DNA from 2 places in the Paenibacillus sp. FSL H7-0918 genome. Region 2 is predicted to be linked to the other one. Evidence: riboswitches for the same ligand, from Rfam matches in the RefSeq annotation. Region 2 holds a riboswitch; the other holds the start of a gene.
What was found. Region 2 has a riboswitch for S-adenosylmethionine ahead of MHI15_RS09105 (methionine ABC transporter ATP-binding protein). Riboswitches for the same ligand answer to the same signal wherever they lie in the genome.

Region 1 (8,381 bases), on a different contig from region 2:
AATGAAGTCTTTTACGGAAATAATGAGATTTACGGATGGATTAAGAAGGTCAACTCGATGCCAACAACTAAAGGCTCCTTCGATCTGGATTATAATGTGTTATCGAAAAAAGTGAAATTCGGGTTAGCCGATGGCGCTGCTATAAAGGCTGTTCTACAACCGCAATATTCTGATTTTACTTGGAGTGGGAATGCTACAGGCGCTTTGGAAGTAATCAATAATTCGGATACTATCTATCGTTATTTCCGTGTGGAGAATAATCCGCTGGTTAACGATGCCGCCAGTACTATAGTTAGACAACCTGACATCATAGCTAGTCTACAGCGCCCTGATTTTGGTGATGATCCTGTTAACGGTAAGTGGTACATTAATCCGGCTCCGTATACACCTAATCAAAAGTCAGGTAATATCAGTTTCCAGGGTACTGTGAGCAGAAATTTCACTCGTAATTATCAGGTGTGCAGCACAACAAAGAACGGGGAAGGTAAAGATGTTGAATCTTGTCAAACATATACGGAGAGCGGCAGCACTTCAGCTCCGTTTACACCAGGTGAGGATGTCAAAACCATTCGGACTTATATTTATAATGGGGCCAAACAAATAGCACCTAAGCTGTACAAGAATTCAATAGACAAGAATAAAGCGGATTCTTTGATTCGAAAGCTCTTCTGGACAAGTGAGCCTTACAATTATAATGTAATCCGCTGGATGGCTCATGAAGATGAAAATAAGAACTTACAGGATTGGACGAAAGTAAAGGGGCAATTCGAGCGAATCTTCACACAACAGGCAAGCGGAGATATCGGCTGGAAGGTAGAGAATAGCATGGCTCAAGCTTATAAGAAAGCCAGAGCTACCGCTAAAAAGATGCTTAACGACAAATCTAATTATGATACCGCCGTGTTTGCGACGGATAAGCAACTTCAAGGGTATGATTATCCGATTAAATCCGGATATTATTTTAATCCTGTTGGAACGTATACCTTTACACTGGAGACAGTTACGTTTAAAGATACGGATAAAGACACGAAGGACCATAAGGATCTTGTTGAGGAACTTACGAATTCTTTCCGATATGAAACTGATCTTATGTATATCAATAATGATAAAGTTGCGGTCAATCTGCGGAATGAACCACTGAGCAAAAACGGGAATAACTTTGCAAGAAAGCCAGCAGCTTTATCCGTAGAGGATAACACCGGAGTGAATGATGCGAAGTTGCTGACGGTGGAGAACAGCTTTACTAAAGATGTGGAAGAGATCCCATATTCACAAGAAAGAGAAAGTGATAAAGGCACCCATGAATTCTGGAAGAATATATTAGAGGGTTACTCACAGTCTAGTACACTGGGAAGCTTCAACAATTTCAAATACCGTGAATATGTGGGCTTGAATCAGAATATATACAAGATCACGGAAAAGTCTACGGTGACGATTACGATTAATAAGGACCATATTCCTGTCTATACTACAGCTGAAATGCCAGATGGGAAGTACTATGTTAAGGCTTGGCTGGCAGATGTGGAGCTCTCCAAGAGTACCAACGCGTACAAATCACTGGGCAAGCTTGTCGGCATTAAGCCGCTGGATCAAATTGAGGTTACGGTAAAAGGCTCTATGTTTGATGACTTAAATAATTAAACATCAATAGTCTCCCTTCATGCAAAAAAGCATGAAGGGAGTTTTATTATTGTGATAGCGCTTCATCCAACGTATAATAAGGGCTGTTGATTGTTTTATTTTATATTAATTTTTATTTTCAAACTGGATGGCGGATTATTGCTTAATGGAGAAGGGAGATAGTTGCTATGAAGTTATTGGGAGCGATTGAAGCAGGCGGAACGAAGTTTGTATGCGGAATTGGTTATGAGGACGGTACCATTCTGGACCGAGTTAGCTTTCCGACAACAACACCGGAAGAAACGATGGGACTCGTAATTGACTATTTTAATGGGAAGAATGTAGAAGCTTTTGGTATTGGATCGTTTGGACCGATTGATCCCGTGCTGGACAGCCCTACTTATGGTTACATAACAACGACACCAAAACCTCACTGGGGACAATATAATTTGGTAGGTACAATGGCTGAGCAATTTAACGTGCCGATAGGTTTTGATACGGATGTGAATGGTGCAGCGCTTGCGGAAAGTAAATGGGGAGCGGCTAAAGGTCTGGACAGCTGCCTTTATATTACGGTTGGGACAGGTATTGGAGCGGGAGCAGTAGTTGGAGGTCAGATGGTGCATGGATTGTCTCATCCTGAGATGGGACATATTCTAGTTCGCAGACATCCAGAGGACACGTTTGAGGGCTACTGCCCTTATCATGGCGATTGCCTTGAAGGGTTAGCCGCAGGTCCGGGGATTGGCAAACGCTGGGGACAACCAGCAGGCGAGCTACCTGTTGACCATCCAGCTTGGGATATGGAAGCTCATTATCTTGCACATGCACTTATGAATTACGTGTTGATTCTGTCTCCCGAAAAAATCGTAATGGGCGGTGGTGTCATGAAGCAAAGCCACTTGTTCCCGCTAATTCGTACCAAGCTGCAGGAGCTGCTGAAGGGTTATGTTCAGCATCCAGCGCTAAATACCGACATCGATAATTATGTTGTGCCACCGCAGCTTGGAGATAACGCAGGACTTGCAGGTGCGATTGGACTGGCAACTTTAGCTTTGGCAAGAAACTAGTATAAAAAGATATTGACTGTTAGGAAATATATGGTATTGTAGGATCTAACAGTATAGCATTTAATGAGGGAGCACCTCTTTCACGTTTATCGTGAGAGTGGTGCTTTTTTGCGTTTTCCGAGTCTGACAGTGTGGCATTCACATCAGCGAATAAGTAGCTCAGACCGGTAGGTATAGTGCTTGCTGAAGACTAGAAAGGCAGGGATGAATATGCAAATTGTATTTATGAATCGCTTATCCAGAATATCCGGGGTGGATCAAGAGGTGTTCGCTCAGCTATGGATTGGAGAGGAAGAAGGAGTGTGGAGTCTGGGCTGGCGTGATTTTTCAGGCGGTGAGGAAACACAGGAGCATTTGTGGTACGCGGGTGGTTCATGGAATGAAATGCTTTGTGTTTACAGGCATGAGCTGGCGGTGAAGATGGGGGATGGCTATCGGCCGTTGATTGATGGCGTATTTCATGAAGAAGACGGCCTTACCGGGCGTAATCAGGAGCAGCTAAGGCTGCAATATTACAGTGAATATAATGGGAACGAAGCTATATATGAGGAGTTATGTGCTTGGCGCCGCAGCCGAGCTTCTAGTGAACGGAAAGCCCCTTACATTCTTGCCAGCAATCGTTTGTTACGTTTGATAAGCACTTTCTTGCCACATACACCAGAGGAGCTGCTGCAGATCCCTGGTGTAGGGGAAGGAAAGGCAGCCCAATATGGCACGGATTGGTTGGCTATAACCTCTACGGCTGCAAGGGAACATTCCTTTCCTTTGAATTGGGTACACCAAGAAATTGAGGAGGATTCTTTTGTATCCTGGCTCTATAAACAGAAAGAGGTCAAATATAAGAAACAGCTAGAAAGACTGCGATTACGGCGAATTCTGCTGCAAGGGATCGAGAATGGGTTAGGGTTAGAACAGCTTAAGGTGAACAGTGGAGTGAACCGTCGCGAACTGATTGAAGCGGTAGAGGAGCTGGAAAGAGAAGGTTATTGCGTGGAGAAACTGATCGAGGTAGAACTGAAAAATGTGCCGCAGAATGAGCAGGAGGCGATATGGAATGCCTATGCAGAGGTTGGAGATCTTTTTCTAAAGCCAGTGCTGCATAAGGTGTATGGGGAGGATTTTTCAGCAGCAGAAGGGCTGGATAGCTATTATGAACGTCTGCGGCTGATCCGCATTCGTTTCCGGCGGGAGCAAGCTCCTAAAGTGGGCATGGCGACCAGTTTCTAGTAGCTTTTTATCATATCAAAAAGACGAAGGCTTCCTTACACCATAGGGTTAAAGGGCCTTCGTCTTGCCTATTCGTCCGTTTATTTTCATAGCCATTCTTTCTTGCGGAATACATACAGCATCCCACAGCCTAACGTCAACATTAGACCTATAACGGCAAAATAACCGTATTTCGTATGCAATTCCGGCATATGATCAAAGTTCATCCCATAGATTCCGGTAATTACGGTCAAAGGCATGAATATCGTTGTAATCGCGGTAAATACTCTCATAATTTCATTGGCGCGGTTGGCGATACTGGATTGGTAGGCCTCACGTAAGTTGCCCATGAGATCGCGGTACGTCTCAAAAGTTTCGGATATTTTAACTGCATTTTCATAAATGTCGCTAAAGTATTTCTGCAGCTGATCATCAATCAGACGGAGGTCTTTTTTATTCAGGGTATTGATAACCTCTTTCTGTGGTCCCAGCATCTTCTTTAACCATAAGATCTCACTTCGCAGACCGATAATCTCACTCAGATGAGATTTCTTGGTATGCATTAGGATATCCTCTTCAAGCTTCTCAATCCGGGCTTCAATTCGGTCACCTACGGAGAAATAATTATCTACGACAAGGTCGATAAGCAGGTAAAGGAATTGGTCGGGTTCGCTAACCTCTTGTTCCCATAACATGGGCTTCAGGACGCGTAGCTCGTGAATCTTTTGTTTCGTTACAGTAATAATATAATGTCTGCCCAAGAATATATTGAGCGCCCGCAGGAAGATTTCCTCATCATCAAAGCGGATGCTGTTTACAACAATAAAGTAATGACTTTCGTATATTTCGATCTTTGGACGTTGATCCTCTTCACTAAGGCAATCCTCAACAGCGAGATCATGCAGGTTGAACAGGGGCTGAAGCAGCTCCAAATCCTCCACATCTGCATCAATCCAATAGAACCCTTCTGTTGGGGGTGTCAATGTTTCATCAATTTCATCAATAGGTGTAAAAACCCCTGCATTCACCAGCCGGATTTTCATCTGATTCCACTCCTTCTATCCCCGGGTCTTCACCAGGGACTGCTAATTAAGCACAGAGAAAAAATCAGCTTGGCCGGCGTTACAATCAATACAAGAGGCCGAATGACGATTCGAGGGCATGAAGAAGAACTGCTCCCGCCGCCGGCAAGCTGATGATTATCCTGTGTGGTTGCTCATTCTGTACACTTAATTGCGAGCTCGGGTCGCCTTCCATTCTTCTTCTCACCTCTTCTTTTCGTTCAGGTATGAAATACTTGTCTAGTATAACAACGGAGTATGCCTCTTTCAAGCAAATTTATTGTTACTTTGAGGCTACTTCAGCATTGTATGGACTTGACGAAAAGGAGGTTCATGATTTAAAGTAAATTTTAAAGAAATTTAATTGAATACAGCTAAATCTTATCAAGAGCAGGTGGAGGGACTAGCCCTATGAAACCCGGCAACCGGCGTGTGAACGCACGGTGCTAATTCTTGCGGAACTTTGCTGACGACTAAACCCCGTCCAAAAGTTTCTGGCAGATGAGAGAGGCGCATATGACTGTAGATATGACCTTTCTCGTTTTCCGAGAAAGGTCTTTTTATTGTTCAGAAAGCCGCGATGTGACAACATAACCTAAATACAGTTAAGGAGTGGAAAGACAATGCCAATTAAAATTCCCGACAGTTTACCAGCAAAAGAAATACTATCCGGTGAAAATATTTTTGTGATGGATGATAGTTTGGCTTTCCATCAGGATATCCGCCCACTAAGGATTGCTATTCTGAATCTCATGCCGACTAAAGAAACGACGGAGACTCAATTGCTGCGTTTAATAGGAAATTCACCGCTACAAGTTGACGTTACCTTGCTGCACCCACGCTCACATACTTCTAAGAATACTTCTGCTGAGCATTTGAGAAGCTTTTACAAAACTTTTGACGAGATCAGCCACCGCCGTTTGGATGGTCTTATTGTTACAGGAGCACCCGTAGAGCAAATGGAGTTTGAGGAAGTATCCTATTGGGAAGAGCTAAAAGAGATTTTTGAATGGAGCAAGGATAATGTGACCTCGACCATGCATATCTGTTGGGCGGCACAGGCAGGGTTGTATCATCATTTTGGTGTTCGTAAAGTGGCTTTGCCTGAAAAATGTTTTGGAGTATTCTCCCATACGATTAACCAAAATAACATTAAATTGCTGCGCGGCTTTGACGAGGTATTCCATGTACCGCATTCCCGTCATACCGATGTCTCCCGCGAAGATATTGAGAGCAATCCAGATCTGCAGATTCTGGCGGAATCCGAAGAAGCTGGTATGTATCTAGTAGCTACGACCGACGGCAAACAAATATTTGTGACCGGACATTCCGAATACGATCCATTATCCTTGAAATGGGAATATGATCGTGATTTGGAGAGGGGCATGGAGATGGCCTTGCCGAAACACTATTTCCCTAAAGATGATCCAGAACAAACACCTCCTGCAGTGTGGCGTGCACATGCCAACTTATTATTCTCTAATTGGCTCAATTACTATGTATATCAAGAGACACCTTACGATATCGACCCGATTGTTTATTAAGATCAGCGCTACATTACAATTTAGGAGGCATTTATCATGGACGACAAACTTAGGATTGAAAGCAGACTGGCACAAATAGGTTCACAAGAAGATCCGGCTACCGGAGCCATTAATTTTCCTATCTATAATGCTACGGCATTCCGTCACCCGAAGCTTGGGCAGAGCACAGGTTTCGATTATAGCCGTACCAAAAGTCCAACCCGTTCCGTACTAGAGAATGCGGCTGCGGAATTGGAGTCTGGTGATGCAGGTTTTGCCTGTAGTTCTGGGATGGCAGCTATTCAAACCATATTTACCCTGTTTGGGCAAGGCGATCACTTGATCGTTTCGCTGGATCTTTACGGCGGGACCTATCGTTTGTTTGAACGAATTATGTCCAAGTTTGGAATCACTGCTTCCTATGTAGATACGAATGATTTGGATGCGCTTGAGGCTTCACGTCTTCCAAATACGAAGGCGATATTTATTGAAACGCCAACGAATCCTTTGATGATGGTTACGGATATTGCAGCCGTTGCTACTTGGGCCCGTCATCATGGGCTGCTCACAATTGTAGACAATACACTGCTGACTCCATTTTTCCAGCGTCCTCTGGAATTAGGTGCGGACATTGTAGTCCATAGTGCTACCAAATATTTGGGCGGACACAATGATGTACTTGCTGGTCTTATTGTATCTAAAGGAGCTGAATTATCCGCTGAAATAGCGATTCTACATAACTCTATTGGCGCTGTGCTTGGGCCAACAGACAGTTATCAGCTGATGAGAGGCATGAAGACACTGGCCCTGCGTATGGAACGGCACGAGAGCAATGCGCTAGCAATTGCCCGCTATCTACAAGAGCATCCGGCGATTGCGGAAGTGTTCCATCCAGGCCTGCCGGATCATCCGGGATATGAAATCCAGAATCGCCAGTCCTCGGGCAATACCGGAATTTTTTCTTTCAAATTAAAAGATGCCAGATACGTAGAACCTCTGCTTCGTCATATCCGGCTTATTGCCTTCGCGGAGAGCCTCGGCGGGGTTGAATCGCTAATGACCTATCCTGCAGTACAGACGCATGCCGATATTCCTGTGGAAATTCGGAATGCGGTGGGTGTAGATGATCGATTGCTGCGCTTCTCGGTTGGCATTGAACATGCGGAGGATCTAATTGCTGATCTTGGTCATGCTTTGGAGGCTGCGCGGGCGGAAATCGAAACGAAGTAAAAGTAACGGCAACCCAGATCGGCACCGAATTGCTGGAAAATATCGAGGATCTATCTCAACGTTGATTTAGAGCTGGTGTTGGACGAAGGATGAAATAGAGCTGTCTCATAAGCCGGGAATTGGCTGCTGGGATAGCTCTTCTTTTTGGACTTTTTGCTATTGGACACAGCTGACCTTAGACACAGCATTATTACACATTTGAAATGTTAACGGACTCCACAGCAGCTATTGCGCTAAAAACCTGCCTTCATGAGTCTCTTGTCAAGGAATAGCGTCGCTGGAGTCCATAACTATGCTCCAAAGGCTAAATACTAACTAATAACGTCATCTGTGTCCGGCAGCCTCCAGGAATTTTGATTCACCGGGTGCAGGCAGCAATGTAAAGACTCTTTCTGCTGGATGGTATCTTGCTAAGAAAGTAAAAAGTTTTTCAAGCTGTTCAGATTGTGATACGATGAGGAAATGAACTGTTCATTTATTAAAATATAAGGTATAAGTTACATACTATACTTTATCCTTATGTTACTACGAGAAACGGTTGTTATCTCTAAAGGACGACAACGTTATTTTTCTTGTGATTTTGTGAATCTACCATATCCCTAAGGGTTTAAAAGGAGGATGCGAACGATGAGTACGATAGATCTTATTTTGGATAAAGCCCTGCGGGGTGA
Region 2 (8,381 bases):
CTCAGCTTACTCAAGTTGCGCTGAACTTCGGTGCATCAGATGTGCATGGCACAATTCTAAAAGAACGTATCAGCCACGCGGCTGGCGCCTTAACACCGGAAGGTCTGACTCGCGACGAATTGATCTGGCTAGTGAAAGGTGCTGGACGAATTCCTGTCGAACGTGACACTTTCTATAATGAAGTTAAGGTATACGAATAAGAAGACTACCTGAGATTTGTTATCCCATATTGGAAAGGAAGTTCGGTCAGCATGAGAACAATACTCGTTCTTGGCGGTGGCTACGGCGGCCTAGCCTTAATTCAAGAATTACTCAATAATCATCTTCCTCATGATGTTGAAATTATCTTAATTGACCGAATGCCATATCAAGGAATCAAAACGGAATATTATGCGCTCGCCGCAGGTACCGTAACTGATTATCACCTGCGCATTCATTTTCCGGTTCACCCCCGGCTTACTGTCCGGTACGGTGAAGTGAGTTCCATTGATTTGGAGAGCAAAATAGTCAGTATGGAATCCGGTGAGATTGTATCTTATGATCTCCTAGCCATTGCTCTTGGCTGTACCGACAATTACCACAACATCCCTGGTGCTGATCAATATACCTGCAGCATCCAGACCTTTGCTGGTACTCGGGAAACCTACCGCCGTTTAAATGATGTGAAGCCTTACGGAACGATAAACATCGTAGGTGGAGGATTAAGCGGTGTTGAATTAGCTGCAGAGCTTCGGGAGAGCCGTCCAGACCTTAACATTGCTATTCTGGATCGCGGTGAACGTGTTTTGTCTGCCTTTCCGGCAAAGCTGTCACAGTACGTAGAGGAATGGTTTCATCACCATCAGGTGCAAACGCTAGGACGAATCTCTGTATCTCATGTAGAGAAGGATTCGATTTTTAACGGTACCGAGGAAATCCTTTCAGATGTGACAGTATGGACCGCAGGGATTCAACCTGTAAAAGTAGTTCAAGATTTGAATGTGTCGAAGGACCGCGGTGGACGGATTATGCTGGATGAGTATTATCGTATACCGGATTATCCGGAGGTATATGTGATTGGTGACTGTGCCAGTCTGCCATTCGCACCAAGCGCACAAGCCGCTGGAGCACAGGGTGAGCAGGTAGCTCAGGTTATTCAATCCACTTGGCGCGGTGAGACTCCTAAGCTTCATCCTATTCGCCTGAAGGGTACTTTAGGGTCACTAGGCAAAAAAGCAGGATTCGGACTTATGGGACAACGCTCCGTCAAAGGACGGGTTCCCCGCATCCTCAAGAGCGGAGTGCTCTGGATGTCGAAACGCACTTTAGGATAAGCCTATGATTGGTTCATAAGTATTAAAGGAAGCTACTCTCAGATAAACACGAGAGTAGCTTTCTTACGTTATTGGTGCGTATACCCTTCGGACTCAGATGACCTTATTCGCAAATTTTCAGCCTATGAAGGAGAGTTTCGGACTCTAGTGAAGTTATTGCTAATAATAAGGTTCATTTATGCTGTTTTTCAGGTGAATAGTGACTATGGGGTCCGATAGCAATCCAAATGTAGGAAAACACTCAATATAAGGTCGCCTGAGTCCAGTGGCACCTTCACGGTAGCCCCTGCACTCTCCAATATGTTGCCTAATCGATCAAATTGGTGGATTTTGTTCAAGTAAGGTTCCAAAAAGAGGGAGCACTCCATAATTTAGATTATGGAGTGCTCCCTCTTTTTTTCTCGAGAAATTTAGTCAAGATCTATATTAAACCAAGCCTCAAGCTCTTTGATCTTGGCCTCAATTTTCTCTTCTAGCTCTGCAACAGTGTCTGCTGCAATAATGTCACCTTCAACCATGGCGAAAGGCATTAAATAACACTCTCCACAATTGTTCAGACATCCGTATTCAATAACATCATAATCTGGATTTTCCTCCAGCTTATGCATTAGCTTGTCTGTTCCGTGACCCATGTTGCTGGAACAAAATTCAATAATTGGTCTCATGATGATCTCCCTATTCCGCCTAACCATTTTATTTTTTAACTTTTTGTACTATAATGAACTTACGAAAGGAGTGATTGAGAAATGAGTGAGAATGCACAAAGCACCGAAATGTATGATGAAGTACTAGAAGTGCTGGATAAGCTTCGTCCGTTCCTGCAGCGCGATGGCGGTGACGTAGAACTGGTCGATGTGGAAGACGGCATCGTTAAGTTGAAACTTATGGGTGCCTGCGGCAGCTGCCCAAGCTCCACGATCACCTTGAAAGCCGGGATTGAACGCGCCCTCCTTGAAGAAGTAGAAGGCGTTGAAGAAGTAGTTCAAGTATTCTAAATCCCGTTCAATAACCCTCCCGATTCTCCTGTATAGGAGATCGGGATTTTCTTATTATAGAGGATTTAACATTCTCTCACAACCTTAGAACATAAAACCCGCAAGCCAACTTGGCTGCGGGTTCTTGTTATGACTATAGACGAATTTAGCTTCATTCCTTAAAACGCTGGAATGATCGCACCTTCGTACTTTTCTTCAATGAAAGCTTTAGCTTCTGGAGAATTCAGGGCAGCAACCAGCTTTTTGATGGCTTCGGAATCTTTATTGTCTTGACGGGTTACCAAAATGTTAGCATAAGGGGAATCTACACCCTCGATGAACAATGCATCTTTAGTTGGCACAAGACCAGCGTCTAGTGCAAAGTTCGTGTTGATCAAAGCAAGGTCTACCTCATCCAGTTGACGTGGGAGCATAGCTGCTTCCAACTCAATGATGTCGAGATTTTTCTTGTTTTCAGTGATATCTGCTTTTGTTGCAGCAATGTTTGTATCATCTTTCAAGGTAATCAGACCATTTTTTGCAAGTAGGATTAGTGCACGGCCACCGTTAGTAGCATCGTTCGGAATGGCAACTTTTGCACCATCAGCCAACTCATCGATCGATTTGATTTTTTTGGAATAAGCCCCAAAAGGTTCAACGTGAACGGATGCAACAGAGACCAGGTCGGTTTTATTATTTTTGTTTTGGTCATCCAGATACGGTTGGTGTTGGAAAAAGTTAGCATCTAACTCCTTCTCATCAAGCTGCACGTTAGGTTGAATATAGTCAGTGAATTCTTTGATTTCAAGTGTAATTCCATCTTTTTCAAGCAATGGAGCAATAGCCTTCAAAATTTCAGCATGAGGAACAGGTGAGGCACCAATAACCAATTTCACTGGATCTTTAGTAGGTTCACTTGTTGCTTCTGCGTTTGGTGCTGTTGTAGCAGCCGAGCTCCCAGCATTATTAGATGCATTGTTGTTACCGCAAGCCGCAAGCACCGCAACCAGTGTCAGGCTAAAAAATGTAAGTAGTACTTTTTTCATTGTAAATCCCCCTCTAATCTATATTTTGTATTGAATAAGGATATATATGGATGTACCTTATTTCCGTGTGTAATGTTTTACGAGTCGGTCACCGGCCATTTGTAGCAATTGCACCAGTACGACAATAAATACTATAGAAACAATCATAATCTCCGTCTCATAGCGGTGGTAGCCGTAACGAATCGCCAAGTCACCTAATCCGCCGCCCCCAACCATACCAGCCATTGCTGTATAGGAGACCAGTGTAACCAGTGTGATCGTAACTCCAGCGAGCAGACCTGGACGAGCTTCTGGCAAAAGAACACGCATAACGATTTGGTTCGTCGATGCTCCCATACCTTGTGCGGCTTCGATGACTCCGCGGTCTACCTCTCTTAACGACGTCTCTACCAAGCGGGCAAAAAACGGAGCTGCACCAATCACCAGAGGTGGAATCGTACCGAGTACACCAATGGAGGTTCCAACAACGGCTTTGCTGAAAGGAATTAGAGCCACCATCAAAATGATAAAGGGTACGGAACGTAGAATATTTACAAGTAATGATAAGACCGAGTAAGTTACTCTGATTACTATACTATTCGATTTCCCCCATAAATACAATAGAATTCCGAGTGGTAAACCAAGAATAATTGTGAACAATCCGGAAAAAAATATCATTTTTATAGTAGCAACCGTAGCATCCATCATTTCTTGCCAATTTAGATCTGCAAAATTCATTACGAAATCACCTCCACATCAAGGCCTTGAGCAATTAGCCTGGAGATCGTTACAGCAATCGCCTCAGCTGGCCCTTCGAACCGCACAATCATCTGTCCATAAGGCACATCTTTAATCGTTGAAATGGTACCATGTAAGATTGCAAAGCTTACACCCGTATCACGCACGACATCGGATAGTGCCGAGCCGTAAGTTTTTTCTCCGAAAAAAGTAATTTTGACAGCTTGAGAGTTATCCCCGGCAGCAGCATCAAGCGCCACTCGAAGAGGTCCTTCATTCTGTGTCTCACTGCGGATGAAATCGCGTGTAACCTCATGCTGCGGCTTGAGAAATACCTCTGTAACTTTGCCTTGCTCAACAATCCCACCACCATGAATGACCGCGACACGGTCGCAGATGCTCTGGATTACATGCATTTCATGTGTGATCAGCACAATGGTCAAATGGAATCTTTTATTAATATCGAGCAGCAGCTTAAGAATGGAGTCCGTTGTCTGGGGATCAAGCGCAGAAGTGGCCTCGTCACACAGCAGTACATCAGGGTCACTGGCTAGTGCCCGGGCGATGCCGACCCGCTGCTTTTGTCCTCCAGATAACTGAGAAGGATACTTACCTTTATGTTCTTCGAGCCCAACTAAAGCGAGCAAGTCTTTCACTTTTGTATCAATAGCTGTTCTAGATGTACCTGCAAGGCGCAGTGGAAAGGCAATATTATCGTATACGGTCGCCGAAGACAGCAAATTGAAATGTTGAAAAATCATCCCAATCTTGCGCCGCTGTTCCTGCAGCTGACCTTGGTTAAGACTGGTTAGCTCAACACCGTCTACCCAGACCTCTCCTTCTGTCGGACGTTCCAACAGATTAATGCAACGGATCAATGTACTTTTCCCGGCTCCAGAGTGGCCGATGACTCCGAATATTTCACCTTTCTCGATGGACAGATTCAATCCAGAAAGTGCTGTTGCCGCATTACTCCCTTTTCCATAAACCTTTGTTATCCCTTTTAGATTAATCAACTCTCGTCGCCCCCCCTTTATACTTCACTTATTCTATACAAAAAAACCTCCAACGATCGATGCAGATCGCAAGAGGCTCTGTGGGTTTATTAAGACAATGCCTTCTCATCTGCCAACGACCGCAACCTGCGCCATTGTAGGAATTAGCACCATGACATTTGTACAACGCTTCCCGCGCTGGATACAAATCGGTTGCCGGGCTTCATCGGGCCTATCCCTCCGCCGCTCTCGATAAGATAAAGTTATGAAATTATATTTTTTCTGAAATCGTACATACTTTAATGCAAGCATAAGTATAGTGAGTTTATCTATTTTTGTCAAAAGGAAATATATTGAACAATTACGATTTTATGCTCTTTGCCTTGCTTATTTCCTTACGCAGCTGTTCATTGCTGTAGCTGAATGCCGCGATTAATGTCTTACAGTTCATTTCGAGCGATTGTTTTAAATCCTCAAGATGGCTATCCAGATCCTCGAGCTGAATTTTGTCATGCAGACCTTGGTGCCGCTGCCACAAATCATCCTGCATTTCGGAATTCATATAATGAATTTCAGCATTTCTGCGCTTGCGTAAATTCTCCAATGGATCGCGGTAGGAGTTCTTAATCTCTTCCAGTTGATCCGCTAATGCAGGATGCACATTCAATAATTGAAGCTGACGCAGCACTGTAAAGTAAGAAAAGTGCGTTTTTAATTTGGATGTTTTGAGATCATAAAAATGATTCAGTACCGTCCCAAGCTTGTCCAGAAGAGAGAAAACCCGGATAAAGCCATCTTTATAAAAATAAACATAACGTGCATAATCGCCCTGTTCCACCGGTGTCATATCATCCATATAACCCGCAATCACTAATTTCCGGTAAAAAGCGGCCGCGAACCAACTTTGCTCCAGTTCATCCAGAGAGGAAATCAGCCCACGTGTCCAAATCTCCAGCTTGCGGTATTCATGGTCATTATCCTCATGGGCACTCATTTCCTTGCGCAGCAATGCTGCAAAAGTGGCCATATTCTCCATCGCATCAGCCAACACACCGCTGTTCTTTCGAGGCGGCTCTCCAAGTAATACCCGCAGCATATCCCAGTCCTCCTAAAGTTTTGTTCAGCGTCTGCTTCCATGGACTGCTTCGTACAAAACTCGCGACGTAAGCATCGGCCAATCAGCTCCACGATATACCGATTTCCACTTTATTATTCCGCGGGTGAAGCGCCTCTATCCACGGAGGGAATGTTCTACCAAGGCGGTGGAATCATTGGGTTCGTTACATTTTTTCCAGACACGACACTACTCGCGCGATTTAGCTGCCAGACTCTTACACTCATATAACATAAGACACCAAACAAACTGGCAATCAGCAAAATATGAGCCAAAGCGGCAAATATGTACAGCCTTTCATTATCTAGAGTGTAAACCACAGCCGCCCCACTAAATACCTGCATCAAGCATAACAGCACTGCAGCTATACCTAGCGCTCTAAGCTCTGGATAATCCTTATGTTTCCAAAATGCTAAATGCCCGAGCAGCGCAGTAAGCATGAATAAGATTAAAGCCGCAATCCGATGCGTAAAAACAACACCTACTCCTCCGGAAAGCTCCGGAACCCATTCTCCATTACAAAGCGGCCAACCCGAACACCCGCCTTGTGAATCCGTATGACTTACAAAGGCTCCAATATACACGACAATATAAGAATAGATGGCAGTAAAACAGGTTAAATTGCGAAATACCTTACTTACGGGCTTCTTTTGAGCCTCCAGCTTATGATCATACTCGCGCGCTTCATGCCATCTCTTGGTTCCAAGAGCCAACATCATAGCGCTTGAAAAGGCGATCAAAGAAAAACCCATATGCAGCGCCATTACAGCGGCGGATTGGGATTTAATTACTGCAAGCGCTCCCATACCACCTTGAACGATGACGAATAATAAAGTCATAAATGCATATCCCAGCAAATCGCGCCGAGTACGGGCATAACGCCAAAAAGCAAACATCGAGGCAAGTGAGAATAACCCTGCCAAACCGCTAAACAAGCGATGGGTGTATTCAATCATCGAACCTATAGTATAAGCCGGAATTAATTTTCCATGACAGAGCGGCCATTCATTTCCGCATTCCAAGCCCGATCCAGTCTTCGTCACTACCGCTCCTCCGAGTACAGCGAGGAACATGATAAGGCAAGTAAGATAACTAAGCCATTTCAACTGATTTGTCGTCAAAAATATCACCCGCAGTTTTTAGTAATGAAGAAGCAGCCAGACTTATATTTCAAAAAAACCACCGCTTTGCACAAACAGGCGAAAGCGGTGGTTCCTTAGGAATTACTTTTGAAGGCTTTGATGCACTTGGACCGCTTTATCAAGGAAATTCTCAATCTCTTCACGGGATTTGCGCAATTTATTAACGAATCTAACCAATTCCCGTCCATCCGAATATGCGACGAAGCTTGGAATACCCATAATATTTTGTTCTTGGCTAACATCGCCCACGGCATCAACATCTACCTCAACCAGTGTAAGGCGGTCTGCATAAGACTGCTCTACCTCTGGGATAAAAGGATCGATAAATTTGCAATCCGAGCACCAGTCAGCCTTGAAGATGGCCACTGTTAATCGAGGTGATTGAATGGCTACCTGAAATTCAGCAGGAGAACTAATTTTGTCCATGATTTACTCAGTCCCTTCTTCAATATCTGTCTATTTTCTACTCTTTAAGTGAAGCAAAATGCAGTGTAGAAGTCAAACCTATTCTCTCATACGAACACGTGCAGGCTGTAACTTCATCAGCGGATTCAATAATTTTTGCAGCGCCCGCGGATAACTGGAGATTTCCTGTTTAGTCAGCACACCCAGCACAATAAGCAGTACTAGATAAATAACAACAACGGCTGCCCCTACAACAAGACAAGTGATCAGAAACGCCAAACGTGCCGGCATCAGATCCGTTAACAAAATTCCAGCTTCATTCAAGCCATAACCAATCCCGCCGGACACAAGTACCGCAATCGCGAAACCGCCCCAACGTTTGCCCATAATTTCAAATGGCACAATCGATTTCAGCATCCGTAAGTTAAGCAAAGTAATGACCACGAAACAAAGTGCTGTTGCACCGATAATTCCGTAGATGCCAAATACCTTACTAAGTAATAAGCTTGCCACTAATTTTACAATAATACCCGCTAACACATAATACATGGAAATTCGCGATTTGCCCATACCTAACAAAATAGAGTTCGTTGTCATCATCGTAATCTGAAAGATCGTTCCTAAAGTAAGCATGGCTACGATACCACTGCCATCTAAACTACTGAATAAGAGACC

Region 1: linked by a shared signal. The riboswitch ahead of metA (homoserine O-acetyltransferase MetA) and the one ahead of MHI15_RS09105 (methionine ABC transporter ATP-binding protein) in region 2 are both predicted to bind S-adenosylmethionine.

Annotation. Positions count from the first base shown of each region.
Region 1 covers NZ_JBBOWJ010000002.1:103,893-112,273, reverse strand. The annotation lists gene MHI15_RS14565 (hypothetical protein) at 1-1,641, shown strand, start outside; gene MHI15_RS14560 (ROK family protein) at 1,809-2,690, shown strand; gene MHI15_RS14555 (HRDC domain-containing protein) at 2,901-3,917, shown strand; gene corA (magnesium/cobalt transporter CorA) at 4,004-4,939, opposite strand; SAM riboswitch class I at 5,336-5,465, shown strand; gene metA (homoserine O-acetyltransferase MetA) at 5,581-6,501, shown strand; gene MHI15_RS14540 (PLP-dependent transferase) at 6,538-7,710, shown strand; gene mqnC (cyclic dehypoxanthinyl futalosine synthase) at 8,338-8,381, shown strand, end outside.
Region 2 covers NZ_JBBOWJ010000001.1:2,003,382-2,011,762, forward strand. The annotation lists gene mqnE (aminofutalosine synthase MqnE) at 1-200, shown strand, start outside; gene MHI15_RS09080 (NAD(P)/FAD-dependent oxidoreductase) at 252-1,313, shown strand; gene MHI15_RS09085 (YuzB family protein) at 1,724-1,978, opposite strand; gene MHI15_RS09090 (NifU family protein) at 2,060-2,308, shown strand; gene MHI15_RS09095 (MetQ/NlpA family ABC transporter substrate-binding protein) at 2,467-3,333, opposite strand; gene MHI15_RS09100 (methionine ABC transporter permease) at 3,391-4,020, opposite strand; gene MHI15_RS09105 (methionine ABC transporter ATP-binding protein) at 4,050-5,066, opposite strand; SAM riboswitch class I at 5,169-5,304, opposite strand; gene MHI15_RS09110 (Cthe_2314 family HEPN domain-containing protein) at 5,407-6,141, opposite strand; gene MHI15_RS09115 (COX15/CtaA family protein) at 6,297-7,265, opposite strand; gene MHI15_RS09120 (thioredoxin family protein) at 7,383-7,727, opposite strand; gene MHI15_RS09125 (putative polysaccharide biosynthesis protein) at 7,806-8,381, opposite strand, start outside.